DNA from 2 places in the Desulfovibrio sp. SGI.169 genome. Region 1 is predicted to be linked to the other one. Evidence: predicted binding sites of a transcription regulator. Region 1 holds the regulator's gene; the other holds the start of a gene.
The links. Region 1 encodes sigma-54, which starts transcription at its own class of promoters, with help from an activator protein. Its sites were predicted from a motif close to CTGGCACGGNNNNTGCTT; they were not measured.
Positions count from the first base shown of each region.

Region 1 (8,695 bases):
TTCCTCACGGAAGGGCGACAGGCGCGGCCTCTGGGCCACGATAGTCAGATCGGCATGGCAGAGCGTGACCTGGGCCTCGCGCAGCATCTCCAGCACCTGATCCAGCAAAACGGCGGATGAAATGCCCTCAAAACGGGCCTGGCTGTCGGGAAAAAGCTGGCCGATGTCGCCCAGCCCGGCACAGCCCAGCAGGGCGTCCATAAGCGCGTGCAGCAGCACGTCTCCGTCAGAATGGGCCACGACCTCCGGCCCCTCCGAAATAAGCACGCCGCCCAGTTTCAGGGGACGCCCCGGCCCGTAACGGTGCACGTCATAGCCCATGCCCGTACGGGGATGCGGCGCGGAAAGGCCATCGGCCAGCAGGGCGAGATCTTCGGGATTGGTTATCTTCACGTTGGCAACCTCGCCGGACAGCATATGGACGTCATGCCCCAGGGCTTCCATCAGGGCCGCGTCATCAGTGACTGTCAGCCCCGTTTCCTCAGCATGCCGGTGCGCCTGGCGCAGCAGGGGCAGATCAAAACCCTGCGGCGTTTGCGCCGCCGCCAGCCGGGAGCGGGGCAGAGTGCCCGTAACGAGCCCGTTATCCACCAGCTTGATGGTGTCCGTAACGGGCAGGCCGGGGATGGCGGCAGAAGCGCCCTGTCGCAACGCCTCACAAATGCGCCGCGGCAGGGCCGGGCTCAAAAAGGGCCGGGCAGCGTCGTGCACCAGCACATGGCGCGCCTCACGCGGCAAGGCCGCCAGCCCCAGGCGCACGGAATCCTGTCGCAACGCGCCGCCCGCCACTGCAAGCCAGGGCAGCCCCAGGTCATCCCGGGCCTGTAGCGCGCGCAGCGTTTCAGCCTCCACGGCGCAACGCTCCGGGGGAAAGACAAAGGCGACGCCATGCACAACGGCGCTGCGGCTCATGGCTCGCGCCGCGTGCCAGTACAATGGAAACCCCCGCCAGCGTAAAAACTGTTTGGACAGGCCGCCGGCGGCAGCCGCCAGGCGGCTGCCGCGGCCGGCGGCCAGAATCAGGGCCCAGGTTTTTTCCGGCCTGGAATTTTCAGGCATGACAAGCCTCTGACAACAAGCGGGAGCCGGACGATAAGCCGGGTTCTGTCATGCGGCAGGCCGCACATGACCGTCATTCCTCTAGGAGCGCGGTTGCCCGCGCCCTCAAGCAACCTACCCGGAAGGCATGGGCCGGGCCGACCGCCTTCCCTATTTGGTCTTGCTCCAGACGGGGTATGCCGAGCATGCCGCGTCGCCGCGGCATCTGGTGGGCTCTTGCCCCACCGTTTCACCCTTACCGCGCAAAGCCGCGCGGCGGTTTGCTTTCTGTGGCGCTGTCCGAGGGTCGCCCCTCCTGGGTGTTACCCAGCGTCCTGCCCTGTGGAGCCCGGACTTTCCTCTCCGGGCCAACGGCCCGCAGCGACGGTCTGTCCGGCTCCCGCTGTGTTGATCGGCGGAAGCGCCGGTGGGAGCTTCCGCAACGTTTTGCTGTTTTGTTCAATTATGAAAGGTCTCAAGTATGTGCAAACACTTTCTTCAGTCCGTCAGCGGCGTCGCTTTGGGCGCAGGAGCGGACTCTTCCGGCAACGTGAAATGCTCGCACCAGAAGATCAGGCGCTGGCAATTGGGGCAGCTCAAAATCTGCTGGCCGCGCTGCAGCTCAATGAATGATTGAGGCGGTATCGCAATATGGCAGCGAGAGCATACGCCGTCTTTGACGGCCACGATGACCGGGTGCTCCAGGCGCACGCGAATGAACTCGTAGCGCATGAATACCGGTTGAGGAATGACTTTGCTGACCTGGGCGCGCTTCCGGCTCAGATTTTCCAGATTGGCCTTGGCGTTCTGGATTTTTTCTTCCAGGCCTTCACGCTTGACCTCAAGCTCAGCCTTCAGGGCGGAGTGATCCCGATCTATTTCAGCCAGCGTGTCGTTTTGCAACTGCAACTCTTCCATGAGGGTCATCTTTTCTTCCTCACGGGAGCGGTTGACTTTTTCCATACTGTCCATTTCACGCATCATGGCGTGGTATTCACGAGTATTGCCCACTTGCATGAGCTTGTTTTTGCTCTTTTTGATTCTGGCGGAATCGTCGTCAATTTCTAGAGAAAGGCGTTTTTGCTGTTCCTGAAGGTGCGCCAGCTTATCCAGAACGCGATTGCGCTGGGCCTCGACGGCTTCAAAGCGCTGTTCCAGTTCCTCAAGGTCTCGGGGCGCGCGCTCCAGCTCCTGTCTGACCGCAAAAATGGCGTCATCCACTTTTTGCAGTTCCAGCAACTGCTTTATTTGATCCAAGTAAACGGCATTGCTCATATAATCCTCCTGGGAGTCATGACAAAAGGGCGGGGCGCAACGGCGAAGCCGAAGGCACGAAAACGATGTTCAGGCCGGCAAGCCGTTGGGCAAGCACCTGACTCATGCGGCGCATCATTTCCTCTTCCAGGCTGTGGTGCCCCACATCCAGCAGGCATATTTCGGCCTCCAGCGCCGTGTGATATTTGACGTCGCCGGTGATGAAAAGTTGCGCGCCGGACGCGCGGGCCTCCCGCAGCAGAGAAGAACCGGAGCCGGTGCAGTACGCCAGGCGCGAAATGTTTTTCGGCGAGGGGCCGCAGACCGTGGCGGTGGACAATTCGATATGGCGGCCCAGGGCGGACACGATCTGCGTCAGGCTCAGGGGCGTCGGCAGGTCGCCGGCCAGGCCGAAACCCAGGGGCAACGCGGCATCAATCAGCGGCGACGCCGTGGGTTCCAGCACCGCCAGGTTGCGCAGCGCCAGTTCGTCGGCCAGCCAGCCGGCCGGGCCGTTCGCATTGACGTCCAACGAGGTGTGAGCGCTGTAGAGCGGCACGTCGGCGGCGAACAGCAGGCGCAAAACCTCGTGATAGGCGTCCAGCCGCCGGGGCAGGGCGGGCTTGAGCGCCAGAGGGTGGTGGCTCAGAATGCACTGCGCGCCCGATGCCAAAGCCTGACGCACTGAGGCGGGCGTAGGGTCAAGGCAGACAGCCAGAACGTCGGCATCGGCTCTGTGCGCCGCTACCTGCAAGCCGGACACATCCCAGGACGCGGCGGCCCGCAGGGGAGCAATTTCTTCAATGGCACTAAATATTTCAATAAGTTGCATTGATATTGACCTTAATAAAAAAGGCACTTTCTTCCTGGGAGCCAGAGAAAGCGCCTTGAAAATCATGCGGCGTAAAAAAAGAAAACAAAACTTGCGACAAGCCTGTACACACCTTGTCTGACGCGGACGGGTTAAGCCACGCGGCTATAATGCTATACTGACAATGCTGCGCTGAATCTCACTATATTAGACATTAAAAGATGCCCTGTCAAGGCGTCGCCGTCTTGGAAAGATTCGCGACTCTTCTGGTAAAATCCACTAACATATTGAATTACAACAAAATCAATGCCGCATTAAGGGAATGCGCCATTTTCATGCCGCAGTGAATTTTTGCAACTGACGCGGATTTTCACTGACCGCGCAGGTAGCGCACGGCATTGACAAAAAGCAGCGTTCCCGGCGGGTCCAGTTCGCCTCTGGTCCAGGCGGGGTGATTGGTCACATGATGGAAAGCTTCGGGGTGGGGCATAAGGCCCAGCACGCGGCCCGTGGGGTCTGTAAGTCCGGCGATGGCCAGCGGCGAACCATTGGGGTTAAGAGGATATTCCTGCGTGGGAGCGCCGCTTTCAGGGTCGGCATACTGCAGGGCGATGAGCTGTTCTGCCTCAATGCGGCGCAGGCATTCCGCGTCACGGGGGACGAGCTTGCCTTCGCCGTGACGCACAGGCATGGCCAGCAAGGGCAAGCCTTTGGTAAAGACGCAAGGGCTGTCGGGATTGGGCCGCAGATGCACCCAGCGGTCTTCAAAACGCGCGGAATCGTTGTGACCCAGAGAAGCCTGACGCTCAAAGCGGGTTCCCCCCAGAGACGGCAGCACGCCCAGCTTGACAAGCAGTTGAAAGCCGTTGCAGATGCCGAGAATCAGCCTGCCCTGATCCAGAAATTCCCGCAGGGTTTGCAGCAGCGGCGTGCCCGCCCTGTCTTTCAGATAGCGCCAGCGCATGGCCGCCGTCTGCGCCGCGCCCAGGTCGTCGCCGTCCAGAAAGCCGCCAGGAAAAATCAGAAAATGATAGTCCGCAAGGCGCACGTCACCCGCCACCAGATCGGAGAAATGCACGACGTCGGCTCTGTCGGAACCGGCCAGACGGGCCGTATGCGCGGTTTCCAGATGCGAATTGGTGCCGTAGCCGGTGATGACCAGTGTATTGACCGTAGCCATGCGGGAGGAGCCTCCTTGGAGCAGCCTGAAAGACGCCCGGCCTGGAGAAACGCCCCTGGCGCGGGCCGGAACGTATGCCGGAAGGGGAAAAATACACTACGTACCTTGCCAGACTTAGTCAATGCTAGCCAAAAAAATTGATCTGGTGTATCAGCAACCGGATACGCGGAATCGCGCTTTCAAGCAAAACAGGTGGGAGGCCATGAAAACCAAATTTATCTTTGTGACGGGCGGGGTGTTGTCTTCACTGGGCAAGGGCCTGGCTGCCTCTTCGCTGGGCGCGCTGCTGCAGACGCGCGGCCTTTCGGTGACCATTCAGAAGCTGGACCCTTATATCAATGTGGACCCCGGCACCATGAACCCCTTCCAGCATGGCGAAGTGTTCGTGACCGACGACGGGGCTGAGACCGACCTTGATCTGGGCCACTACGAACGCTACCTCAATGTGCCCATGTCTCGCAAGAACAACACCACATCGGGCGCCATCTACAATCATGTCATCGCCAAGGAGCGCCATGGCGACTATCTGGGCGCCACCGTACAGGTCATCCCGCACATTACCGATGAAATCAAGCGAACAGTGCTTTCGCTGGCCGAGGGGGAGAACGCGCCTGATGTCGCCATTATCGAAATAGGCGGCACGGTGGGCGACATTGAGGGCCTGCCGTTTCTGGAGGCCATCCGCCAGTTGCGTTCGGAACTGGGGCGCGACAACTGTCTGAACATTCATCTGACTCTGGTGCCCTATCTGCGCTGTGCCGGCGAGCACAAGACCAAGCCCACCCAGCACAGCGTCAAGGAGCTGCTTTCCATCGGCATTCAGCCGGATATTATCCTCTGCCGTTGCGAGCAGAGCATCCCTCAGGAAATGCGCAAAAAAATAGCCCTGTTCTGCAATGTGGATCAGGATGCGGTTTTTTCCTCCGTGGATGTGGACAATATTTATGAAGTGCCCCTCAAGTTTTATGAGGAGGGCTTTGATCAGAAAGTGGCCATCATGCTGCGCCTGCCCGCGCGCAACGCGCATCTGGAATCCTGGGAAAAACTGGTTCACGACGGCGCCAACCCGCAGGGCAGGGTGACTATCGCCATCGTGGGCAAGTATGTGGACCTGAAAGAAGCCTACAAGAGCCTGCACGAGGCTCTGATTCACGGCGGCGTGGCCAACCGCGTGGCGGTGGAGCTGCGTTACGTCAATTCCGAGAATGTGACCGAGCGGAACGCGGCCTCGGTGTTCGAGGGCTGTGACGGCATTCTGGTGCCTGGCGGTTTCGGCTATCGCGGCGTGGAAGGCAAGATAGCGGCCATCCGCTATGCCCGTGAAAAGCGTGTGCCCTTTTTTGGCATCTGCCTGGGCATGCAGTGCGCGGTCATTGAGTTTGCCCGGCATGCGGCGGGTCTGGAAGATGCCAATTCAGAAGAATTTAATCCCCTGTCCGACCACAAGGTTATTTATCTGATGACCGAGTGGTTCGACTTCCGCACCAAAAATGTGGAAAAACGCGATGCCAGCAGCGACAAGGGCGGCACCATGCGTCTTGGCTCCTACCCCTGCAAGGTGCAGCCAGGCACCAGGGCCCATGAGGCGTACAAAAAGGATATGGTGGATGAGCGGCATCGCCACCGCTACGAATTTAACAATGCCTTCAAGGAAATTCTGGGACAGAAGGGCATGATCTTCAGCGGCACGGCCCCGGACGACTCTCTGGTGGAAATCATTGAACTGCCTGACCATCCCTGGTTTTTGGGCTGTCAGTTTCACCCTGAGTTCAAGTCCCGTCCCATGGCGGCCCATCCCCTGTTCCGCGAGTTCATCAAGGCGGCCAAGGGGCAATCCAGGGCCTGAATGCGGGATGCCGCCCGCCGCCGGGCTTGAAGCGCGCAAAGGTGGGCTTTTCGCCTCCCCGGGGCTGCCGACTTGTGTCGGCAGCCCCGGAAATCAGGAGCGGGGCGCGGCTTTGCCGCGCCGCAAGCGGCTGCTTTTCGTGTCTTTCAGCCGCGCAAGCGGCCTGAACGGCGCAAACATCGCAAAGCGTGCTTCGTCAATAGTCTGGCGCGAAAAGGGAGGCGAAACGTCTCCCTTTTCGCGCGCGGGTCAGCAGACTGCCGGTCTGGGCGAACCGCCGGCGCGGGCCTATTCCACCGCATCTTGTCGCAGCCTTCGGCTATTGCATAAATTGTCAGCATGTGGCACAATTCTTGTAAATAGAAAATTTGTTAAATATTTCACCTCGTCAGCGTAAAAGAGCGGTCATGGCACTGGAACTTCGTCAGCAATTGAAATTGGCCCAGCAGTTGGTCATGACGCCGCAACTGCAGCAGGCCATCAAACTGCTTCAGCTTTCGCGTCTGGAGCTGCTGGAGACCGTTCAGCAGGAGCTGCTGGACAATCCTTTTCTTGAAGAGTCTTCCGGCGATGACGCTGTTGATTCGGCTGCCCAAAGCGAGCGCCGGGACAGCGTTGAAGAGGAGGTTTATGACAAAGAATTGGCCAAGGACGCCTCGTGGGAGGACTACCTCGGCGAGTTTGCCAGCACTCCCCGCCTGATGCAGCAGCGCGAGTTTGAAGCCTCGGAAGAAATTTCACCTCTGGAAGCCCGCTATGCCGCCAAGCCTTCTCTGGAAGGGCATCTGCTCTGGCAGTTGCGTCTCTCCACACTGACCGACGAGCAAAAAGAAATCGGCGAGGTCATTATCGGCAATCTGGCTTCCTCCGGCTATTTGCAGGCCACGCTGGAAGAAATTGCGGAGATGACCAAATCTTCTTCCGACGCGGTGCGAACCGTGCTGGAGCGCGTGCAGCTGTTTGATCCCGTGGGCGTGGCCGCGCGCGACGCGCGGGAATGCTTGCTGATACAACTGAAAAGCCTGAATTACGACCGTGACCCCATCTTGCTTGAGCTGGTTCAATCCCACCTGGAAGACCTGGAGGCCAAGCGCTACAAGCCGCTGCTGCGCAAGTTCAAGCTAGATATGGAGGAACTCAAGGAATATCTTGATATCATCCAGAGTCTTGACCCGCTGCCCGGCGCGAGTTTCGGCGGCGGCGAACCCACCTATGTGAGTCCGGATGTCTTTGTCTACAAGATGGGCGATGAATTCGTCATTCTGCTCAATGAGGACGGGCTGCCGCAGTTGCAGCTTTCTTCGCTTTATCACATGGATATGGGAAGCTCCTCGGACAAGGAAAAGGAATACTTTGCAGAAAAAATGCGTTCGGCCACTTGGCTGATCAAGAGCCTGTACCAGCGTCAGCGCACGCTGTACAAGGTGGTGGAAAGCATTGTGCGCCATCAGCGGCCTTTTTTTGAGAACGGCGTCACCAGGCTGGCTCCGCTGATTCTGAAAGACATAGCCGATGATATCGGCATGCATGAATCCACGGTCAGCAGAATTACCAGCAATAAATATGTGGCCACGCCTCACGGAATTTTTGAACTGAAGTTTTTCTTCAACAGCGGTCTTGAGCTGGATGACGGCAGTCAGGTCGGCTCGGAAAGCGTCAAGGCCCTGATCAAGAAATTTATTGCCGATGAGGACCCCAAGGGGCCCCTGAGCGACGAACGCATCGGCGAGATGCTCAAGGAACGCCTGAAAGTGAACATAGCCCGCCGCACTGTGGCAAAATACCGCACGGCGCTGGATATTCCCTCGTCGTCACGTCGCAAGGAGCACTTCTGATCCCGCAGCGGTGCTTTGCAATCCCAAGGAGGAAACATGAATATATCTTTTGCGTTCAAGAACTTTGAGGCCTCCGATCATCTGAAGAAGTATGCCCGCCGCCGCATGGAAAAGCTGGGGCGTTTTTACGGCAAATCCGCCGGTCTGGAAGTAAACGTCGTGCTCACAGTGGACAAGTTCCGCCACCGCTGCGAAGTAACCGTCAGCGGTGAGGGGCTGCACATCAATGCCACAGAGCAGACTTCCGATATGTATGCGGCCATTGATCTTGTGGTTGACAAGGTGGAGGCTCAGATCAAGCGGCAGGTTTCCAGGGTCAAGGAGCAGCGCCGCAAGGCCCGCAACACTGAGGTGGATGTCTTCACCTATAACCTGGAAGCCCAGCATGAAGAAAATCAGCCCGTGGTGGGTACAGACCGCTTCGCCCCCAAGCCGTTGCATCTGGATGAGGCGCTGATGCAGCTGGATGCCATCGGCAGCGAGTTTCTGGTATTTCTCAATGCTGAAAGCAATCGCGTCAATGTGGTCTACCGGCGTCGCACCAGCGGTTATGCCCTGATTGACCCCGTGCTGTAGGTTGAGCCATGTTTGATCCGCCGGGCCGGTGGGTTTCCGCTCCGGTTCGGCGGCGTCCGCGAATATGCCATGAACACGCCACACGCTCCCTGTCGCAAGCCTTCCGGCGCGGATTTGACCGGGGTCGGTTCCGAAACCGCCACACGCGCCGTGCA
Region 1 covers NZ_JBNPLS010000020.1:2,865-11,559, reverse strand. The annotation lists gene ispD (2-C-methyl-D-erythritol 4-phosphate cytidylyltransferase) at 1-1,059, opposite strand, end outside; RNA gene rnpB (RNase P RNA component class A) at 1,078-1,439, opposite strand; gene ACQRA4_RS10185 (zinc ribbon domain-containing protein) at 1,537-2,313, opposite strand; gene ACQRA4_RS10180 (Nif3-like dinuclear metal center hexameric protein) at 2,330-3,124, opposite strand; gene ACQRA4_RS10175 (phosphoribosylformylglycinamidine synthase subunit PurQ) at 3,474-4,283, opposite strand; gene ACQRA4_RS10170 (CTP synthase) at 4,486-6,129, shown strand; gene rpoN (RNA polymerase factor sigma-54) at 6,537-7,964, shown strand; gene hpf (ribosome hibernation-promoting factor, HPF/YfiA family) at 8,001-8,540, shown strand; gene rapZ (RNase adapter RapZ) at 8,610-8,695, shown strand, end outside.

Region 2 (8,695 bases), on a different contig from region 1:
TGACCAACCCCTCGCTCACGGCGTCAAAAATCTCGAAATTTTTGACAATGGCGCCGTCGGCATAAAGCTCCACCTTGATCTGTCCGGCGGAAAGCTTCTCGATGTTGGCCTTCAGACGCTCAAGCGTTTTGAAGTACATGGACGAAGTGGCGAGCGAGGTCTGGATCTTCAGCTCATACGCCGCCGCGGAGGCTTTGGAGGCAACCGGGCCGAAAAAGAGGGCCAGCGCCACAACCAGCAATGCGAACTTTTTCACAATTAATCCCTCCGGTTAATCATTAAACTTCTCGTGGGCTCCTGCGCGTGTTCCTTTCCCTCCTTGCGTGTTGCGGGTTCCGCACGATGCGGGGCGTTCGCCCCGTGTCAGTCGCCAAAGAATCCGATTCCACCATAGGGCAAGCCTATAACAATCATGCCGCCGGCAAATATAGCAAACGCTACACTGGCTGGTTTTTCACAAAAATTTTCCCCGCGGATGGATTGCCATGAAACCGGTATTCCCTCTGCCCACGCCCGCCGGCTTTCCCGGCCTGGGGGCGTACTTTTTTTCGCCAAAGCCGCGCAAGAGTTCCGCGTGGATGCGCCCATCCCCGGCGCGCGCCAATCCCGGTTTTTCCGCGCAGGTGAGAAAAAAACGCCTGTTGTCGCATTTGCTATAGAAAAGCCCATCCAAAAAGGCTTTTTTCCTGACCATAGGGAAAATCAAAGCCTGCCGCCCGGCGGTGAAAAAGCAGTCCCTTCGAAGGAGGAGTACATGTTTTCGAGTTTTCAGACAGTAAGCCGTGTGGTGTTTGGACGCGGCAGTGCCGCGGAACTGGGAAGCGAAGCGCACAAGCTCAATGCCGCCAAGGTCGGCCTGATCACCGACGCCGGCCTGACCAAGGCCGGAATCCATGTTCCCCTGACGGATTCCCTGGCAAAGGCGGGCATTCCGTGCGTGGTCTATGACAAGGCGGAACTGGACCCCACGCCGTCCTCCATAGAACGGGCCGCGGCATGGGTTCGGGAAAACGGGGTCGATCTGCTGCTCGGCGTGGGCGGCGGCAGCGCGATGGACACCACCAAGGCCACGGCGCTCCTCGCCCGGCACGAAGGGCCATTGAGCCGCTATTACGGCCTGCACAAGGTGCCCGGCCCCTGCATGCCGACCATCCTTGTGCCCACCACTGCGGGCACGGGCAGCGAGATGACGTCCAACTCCGTGCTCAGTGACCCCGTCACGGATTCGAAGCAGGGGATCGTCAGCGACCACCTTTACGCCAGGGTCGTCCTGCTCGACCCGGAGCTGACCGTGGGGCTGCCCCCGTTCTATACCGCCATCACCGGCATGGACGCCCTTGTCCACAGCATCGAGTCCTATGTGAGCCAGCACGCGACCTTCATTACGGATGCCCTCAATCTTCAGGCCATCCGCATGATCGTGAACAATATCCGCCAGGCATACGCCAACGGCGGCAATATCCAGGCTCGTGAGCAGATGCTCTACGGGGCGGCCGCCAGCGGCATCGCGTTCTCAAATACCCAGAACGGCGTCATCCATGCGATTGGCATGTCCTTCTCGCACGAGCACCACATCCCCCACGGCCTGATGATGGCTATTTGCGCCCCCATGGGCATGACGTTCAATGCCACGGCCGCGCCGGAAAAATTCGCCGCCATCGCGGATATTTTCGGCAGCGCGCCCGCCGACGCTCCGATTCTCGTCAAGGCCAAGAGCGCGGCTTCCGGTTTCGCCGCACTCATGGAGGATCTTGACATCACGCCGGGGCTTGGCGCGCATGGCATCACCAGAGAGGAACTCCGCCCTGTGGCGGAAAAGGGCGCGGCCTACAAGCGCCTCATGGACAGCAACCCGCGCAGGGCCACTGCCGACCAGCTGGAACGTCTGCTGGAACGCTTTTACTAGCGGCCACTTGCAAAAGTGGACACTACAAAACCCGCAAGGGTTTTGCGGCGGCGTAGCCGGGTTCATTTGCGAAAAACCGCGTTTTTTCGCCAACGATCCCGCAAGGATTCTTCGCGGAATTCCGCGCGGAATTTTTACGATTAGACACTAGGCTCATCGGCCGATGCGCGCGTCGGACGAAAATACAACCGCCTCACGGCAAGGGGTACATCATGGCAGAGTTTTCCTACGTCAAAATCAGGAACTTCATCAACGGCCAGTGGCAGACCGAACCGGATGCGCCGGTCAAACCGCTCTACAATCCTTCCACGGGCGAGCAGATCGGAGAAGTGCCCATGTCCGGCGCCAAAACCTGCGAAGCTGCCATCGCCACGGCATGGGAGGCGTATCAGAGCTGGCGCGAACTTCCCATAGCGAAACGCCTCGTCTATATTTTCAAGCTGCGTGACGCCATGGTGCGCAATCATGAAAAACTGGCCCAGGGCATCGCCTGGGATCAGGCCAAGCACATTTCCGAAGCGCGGGGCGAAGTGCAGCGCGTCATCGAGATTATTGAATCCGCCGCCGGCGCTTCCTCGACCATCCAGGGCGACACTCTCGACCAGGTTTCGGGAAGCATCTCCGCCAAGGTGGTGAAGCAGTCGCTGGGCGTTTTCGGCGGCGTGGCCCCCTTCAACTTCCCGGCGCTGGTTTTCGGCTGGTTCATTCCCTATGCGCTGCTGGCGGGCGATACCTTCATTTTCAAACCCTCCACCCAGTCCCCCTATTTCATGCAGCTCATGTGCGAGATATTCCAGGAGATCGAGCTGCCGGCAGGCGTGGTCAACGTCATCCACGGCGACCGTTCCATCCCTGGAACCTGGTATGAAGATCCGCGCATGGCGGGCGTGTGCCTGGTGGGCTCCACGCCCACGGCCAAGAAGATGGCCGAGGGCTGCGCGCGCGGAGCCAAGCGTTCCATGTTGCTCGGGGGCGCCAAAAACATGCTCCTCGTCATGGAAGACGCCAATCTTGATGTCTTCGTGGACAACTTCATCAACTCCTGCTACGGCTCGGCCGGCCAGCGCTGCCTGGCGGGTTCCATTGTCGCGGCGGTGCCGGAAATCTATGACGAAGTCATCGAGCGCATCGTCGAGGCATCCAAAAAAGTCAAGGTGGGCGACGCCTTCGATCCCGAGGTCTACATGGGCCCCCTCATTTCCCGCGCCGCCGCCGACAACGTGATCAACTATGTGGATATCGCCCTCAGGCACGGCAAATGCGAGCTGCTTCTCGATGGCCGCCACCCCGACCTGCCGGAGAAAAACCGCAACGGCTATTTTGTTGGCCCCACGATCATCAAGGATGTCACGCCCTGCAATCCGCTGTTCACCACCGAGGTTTTCGGGCCGCTGGTGGCGACCATCAAGGTGGCGGACATGGATGACGCCCTCAGCCTCATCCGCGCATCCGAATTTGGCAACGGCGCTTGCATTTTCACGCAGAATGCCTACTATGCTGAAAGGTTCGGTCGCCTGGCCGACGTGGGCATGGTGGGTGTCAATGTCGGCATCTGCGCGCCGCATCCGTATGTGCCCTTCGGCGGCATCAAGGGTTCCCTGCTCGGCACCAACAAAGTGCAGGGCAAGGAAGGTATGGATTTCTTCCTGCAAAACAAGGTCATCACCCTGCGCACACATCCGCCCAAGGGGGTGGCCGCTTCCGGCGTCAAACCCTCTGCGGTGCGTTCCTGCGTTGCCTCCTAAGGCGCGATGTTCTGCAAGCCAGTGGAGAGTATTCCGAAGCCTGAAATACTCCATTATTCCTGCAAATAGCCTCGGGGGAGGGGGAAGCCCCTCCCCTGCTGGAATCAGATATGGTCAACAAGAGCGACTCCGCGGGAACGGGCCCTCCCACCAAAGATTACAGACTCGCCCAGGTGGCCGACCTCAATCGCTGCTGGGAACAGCTCCTCCATTTCGCACGGCGGCATGTGTATGCGAAACATGCCATCATTCCGCATCAGCACAGCAATTCCTTCTATTATCTCTCCGATGGCCTGGTGGGGCTTTTCTACACGGCAAGCTGTGGTCGGGAACGGCTCACCCTGCGCGTCAAGCCGGGCTGCATTTTCAATGAGGCGCGCCCTCTGAGCGGCCTGACCCCGGAAGGACGCTTCGTCTGCATGCAGGCTTCGGTGGTCTGGCATTTTCCCGAACGCCTGCTGCGAGATCCAGGCTTCATCAGCGGGCATGCGGAGCAGATCAGCAACCTGCTGCGTTCCATGGGAACCAAGATACTCACGCATTATATCTTCCTCGCCGAAATGGGGACAGGCAGTCACGAGACGCACCTTTGCCGCTTCATACAGGCGCTCATGCACGGCAGCCGGCAACGGAACATCCCCTGCAACATGACGCAGGAAGAAGTGGCCTCGCTGCTCGGCATCCACCGCACCACACTGGCGAGGCTGGTGCGACGCCTGAAAAGGCGCGGGGTCATCTCCTCGTTCACGGCCAGAAGCATCACCATTGAAAACCCCGAAGAACTTGACATGATCGCGAACGGAGGCCAGCTGCCCGCAGATGGAGAGGATATATGATGCAGAATTGCGACTTTCGGCGGGGCATTGTTTGAATAAACCTTGGAAAACAGGCGCCCGCCCACAAGCTAGTTGCAAAATTGCATCACTTTTGGGCAAAAAGGCCCTCTTTCGTCCAATTGTCGCAAATTTGCATCCCGACTTCCCGTTCCATGGGCATCCCCGCTGCGACCGAGGAGAATGGTGTAATGATTATCAATAAAAATCAATATGTTGCGGTATTGGCACAAAAGCTGCTTGTAGGGAAATAGTTCACCAGATGACGGCGTTGGCCGGCTGCATGCCGCGCCGGACGCCACATCGCAGCCATTCTTTTCAGGAAGGAGTTCCAAATGAATGTGACTACCTGCGCGTGCCGTTCCCCTCAGGAAGAACGCCTTTACGACAGGATCGCCGGCAAGGAGGACAAGTTCCGTCACACGCATGCCCGGGTTTTCCGGTTGCTGGAGCGATTTGAAGGCCAGAAGCCGCGCATCGACATTGAGCGTGCCCGCTACTTCACCGAGTCAATGAAAGAGACCGAGGGCCAGCCCCTGGTGCTGCGCTGGGCCAAGGCGCTCATGCACATCGCCAAGAATATTTCGGTCTGCGTGCAGGAAGACCAGCTGCTGCTGGGCCGCGCCGGCTGCAATGGGCGCTATGGCATTCTTTATCCCGAACTGGACGGTGATTTTCTGGACGCCGCCGTGCGCGACCTGCCTACCCGCAAGACCTCGCCTGCCACCATCACGCCTGAGGACGCCAAGGTGGTCATTGAGGAGATCGCTCCCTACTGGAAGGGCAAGACCTATCACGAAGCCCTCAATGCCGCCCTGCCGCCGGAAGTGCACAAGCTCACCTATGACGACCCGCAGGGCCTCGTCTCGCGCTTCATCGTCAACGAGACCTCGTCCTTCCGCTCCTCCATCCAGTGGGTGCACGACTACGAAAAGATTCTCAAGCGCGGCTTCAACAGCATCAAGAAAGAGGCCCAGGAAAAACTGGCCGCCCTTGATCCGCTGAGCGCCAGGGATGACCGCGAGAAGCGCCCCTTCCTGGAAGCCGTCATCATTGTCTGCGACGCCATCGTTCTCTGGGCCAAGCGCCACGCCAGGCTGGCGCGCGAAATGGCCGCCAGGGAGACGAACCCCGCGCGTAAGGCCGAGCTTCTCCGCATGGCCGACAATGCCGAGCGCGTGCCCGGCGAGCCCGCCCGCGACTTCTGGGAAGCCTGCCAGAGCCAGTGGTTCACCCAGATGTTCTCGCGCCTTGAGCAGAAGACCGGCACCACCATTTCCAACGGCCGCATGGATCAGTACCTCTATCCCTTCTACAAGCGGGACAAGGCCGCCGGCAAGCTCAACGACGCGCAGGCCATGGAGCTGCTGGAGTGCATGTGGGTTGGCATGGCCGAATTCATCGACATGTATATTTCTCCTTGCGGCGGCGCCTTCAACGAGGGCTACGCCCACTGGGAGGCCGTGACCGTCGGCGGTCAGACCCCGGACGGTCGAGACGCCAGCAACGAGCTGACCCATCTTATCCTCAAGTCCAAACGCGAGTTTCCGCTGCACTATCCCGACCTGGCGGCGCGCATCCATGCGCGCGCCCCCGAGCGTTACCTCTGGGATGTCGCCGAGACCATCAAGGACGGCACGGGCTTCCCCAAGCTGATCAACGATGAGGAAGTGGTGCCGCTCTATGTCTCCAAGGGAGCCACCTTTGAGGAGGCCCTGGACTATGCCGTTTCCGGCTGCACGGAGGCGCGCATGCCCAATCGCGACACCTACACCTCCGGGGGCGCCTACATCAACTTCGCCGCCGCCGTGGAAATGGTGCTGCGCAACGGTCGCATGAAGAAGTACGGCGACCAGCTCCTGGGCGTGGAAACGGGCGACCCGCGCAACTTCAAGACCTGGGAAGAGTTCTGGAACGCCTATGTGCAGCAGCACCTGCTCTTCCTCAAGACCGCCTTTGTCCAGCAGTATATCATCAACAAGCTGCGCGCCCGGCACTTTGCCCAGCCCATGGGTTCCGCCATGCATGACCTGTGCATGAAGCACTGCATCGACCTGCATCAGGAGCAGATCCCCGAAGGCATCAACCTGGGCTACTTTGAATACATGGGCCTCGGCACGGTGGTGGACTCCCTGTCGGCGGTGAAAAAGCTGGTCTTTGAAGAAAAGAAGCTGACCATGGATCAGCTCATCAAGGCCATCGACGCCAACTTTGTGGGCTATGAGGACGTGCAGGCGCTGCTGCGCTCCGCGCCCTGCTACGGCAACAACGATTCCTACGCCGACGCCATCGGCCGCGAGATCGACCGCATCTCCGTGGAATACGGCGGCAAGTATTCCATGAAGGATCTGGGCATGCACAATGATGTCCGTTATGTGCCCTTCACCTCCCATGTGCCCTTCGGCAAGGTGGTGTCCGCCACGCCCAACGGCCGCACCGACGGCTTCCCGCTTTCCGACGGCACCTCCGCCTCGCATGGCGCGGATGTGAACGGGCCCACCGCCATCCTGCTCTCCAACTACAACACCAAGAACATGGGCATGCGCGACCGCGCCGCCCGCATGCTGAACATCAAGTTTACGCCCAAGTGCCTGGAAGGCGAGGCCGGGACGGAAAAGCTGGTTTCCTTCATCCGCGCCTTCTGTGACCTCAAGCTCTGGCATGTGCAGTTCAACGTGCTCAACAGGGAAACCCTGCTGGCCGCCCAGAAAGACCCGCAGAAATACCGTAACCTCATCGTGCGCATTGCCGGCTACAGCGCCTATTTTGTGGATCTCTCGCCGGATCTCCAGAATGACCTCATCGCCCGCACCGAGCACGAAACCTGCTGATTGATCTCCGAATTGATGCCCTGGCCGGTTCTGCCGGCCAGGGCATCCCTTTTAAGTCAAACAACGCAAGGATGCGGCATGAATCAGGAAGCCTATGATGATGACCGGGATCTCGCCCAGGAAGGGATGGTTTTCAACGTCCAGAAGTACTCCGTCCATGACGGTCCCGGCATTCGGACCATTGTCTTCCTCAAGGGCTGTTCCCTGCGCTGCCGCTGGTGCAGCAATCCCGAATCCCAGAACACCGCGCCGGAGCTTGCCTGGAACGAGGGGCGCTGCATCGGCATAGAAAAATGCGGTCACTGCCTGGAAGCGTGCGACAAGGGCGCCCTGACCCCGGGAGCTGATGGCAAACCTGCGCTTCAGCGGGAAAAATGCGGCGACTGCGCCCAGAGCTGCGCGGCGACCTGCCCTTCGCAGGGGCTGCTCATCTATGGCAGGCGGCGCACCGCGGGGGATGTGCTGAACGCGGTGGAACAGGACATGGCCTTCTACAGCCGCTCCGGAGGCGGCATGACGCTTTCCGGCGGAGAGCCGCTCCTGCAATATGATTTCGCCGTGGCCCTGCTGCGCCAGGCGCGCCTGCGACGCATGAAAACGGCCATCGAGACCTGCGGCATGGCGCCGGAAGCGAATATCCGCGCAGCGGCGCCCTGGCTCAGTTATGCGCTCTTTGATATCAAACATATGGACGCGGCGACGCACAAGGAGCAGACCGGGGTGGAGAATACGCGCATTCTCGCCAACTTCCGCATTCTGGCCGAGGAGTTCCCCACCCTGCCCATCCTGGCCCGCACCCCGGTCATTCCCGGCTTCAACGATACGCCCGAAGCCATTGAAGCCATAGCGGGTTTTATCAAGCCCTACGAGCGTGTGCGCTATGAGATGCTCCCCTACCACCGCCTCGGAACGCAGAAATACCACTTTCTCCACCGTGAACCGCCCATGGGAGAGGTGACGCTGGAAAAAAGCCGCATGCCCAGGCTGCAAAGGATCGCCCTTGACATCTTGGGGGAGCGGGTGCAGATTCCCAGATAATTGGGAATGCCCCATTTCAGGAAGTGATTTTCGGCGGCCCTCGTCACGGTGTCAGCCATGCCCGATCGCGTCACCGAGCTTCTCGCCCCCCATGTCAGGCACATTCTGGACGCCATGCCTTCCGGCGTCTTCATCACCGATGTCTCGGGGCGCACGCTCTATGTCAATCGCACCTATGAACAGCTGACAGGTCTCCGGCAGGAAGAGCTGCGCGGCAAGAATGTGTGCAGTCTGGTGGGCGAGGGCATTTTCGACAATGTCCTCAATCCTGAGATCGTCCGCACCTGCAAGCCCGCCACGCATGTGCAGCAACTGAAAAACGGCACACGGCTCGCGCTTTCC
Region 2 covers NZ_JBNPLS010000012.1:35,550-44,244, forward strand. The annotation lists gene ACQRA4_RS07860 (TRAP transporter substrate-binding protein) at 1-256, opposite strand, end outside; gene ACQRA4_RS07865 (iron-containing alcohol dehydrogenase) at 755-1,906, shown strand; gene ACQRA4_RS07870 (aldehyde dehydrogenase family protein) at 2,119-3,651, shown strand; gene ACQRA4_RS07875 (Crp/Fnr family transcriptional regulator) at 3,762-4,487, shown strand; gene hpsG ((2S)-3-sulfopropanediol dehydratase) at 4,820-7,315, shown strand; gene hpsH ((2S)-3-sulfopropanediol dehydratase activating enzyme) at 7,394-8,353, shown strand; gene ACQRA4_RS07890 (sigma-54 interaction domain-containing protein) at 8,411-8,695, shown strand, end outside.
Region 2: hpsG ((2S)-3-sulfopropanediol dehydratase) is a predicted target of sigma-54. The motif match lies at 4,709-4,726, and genes of this name have one in related genera.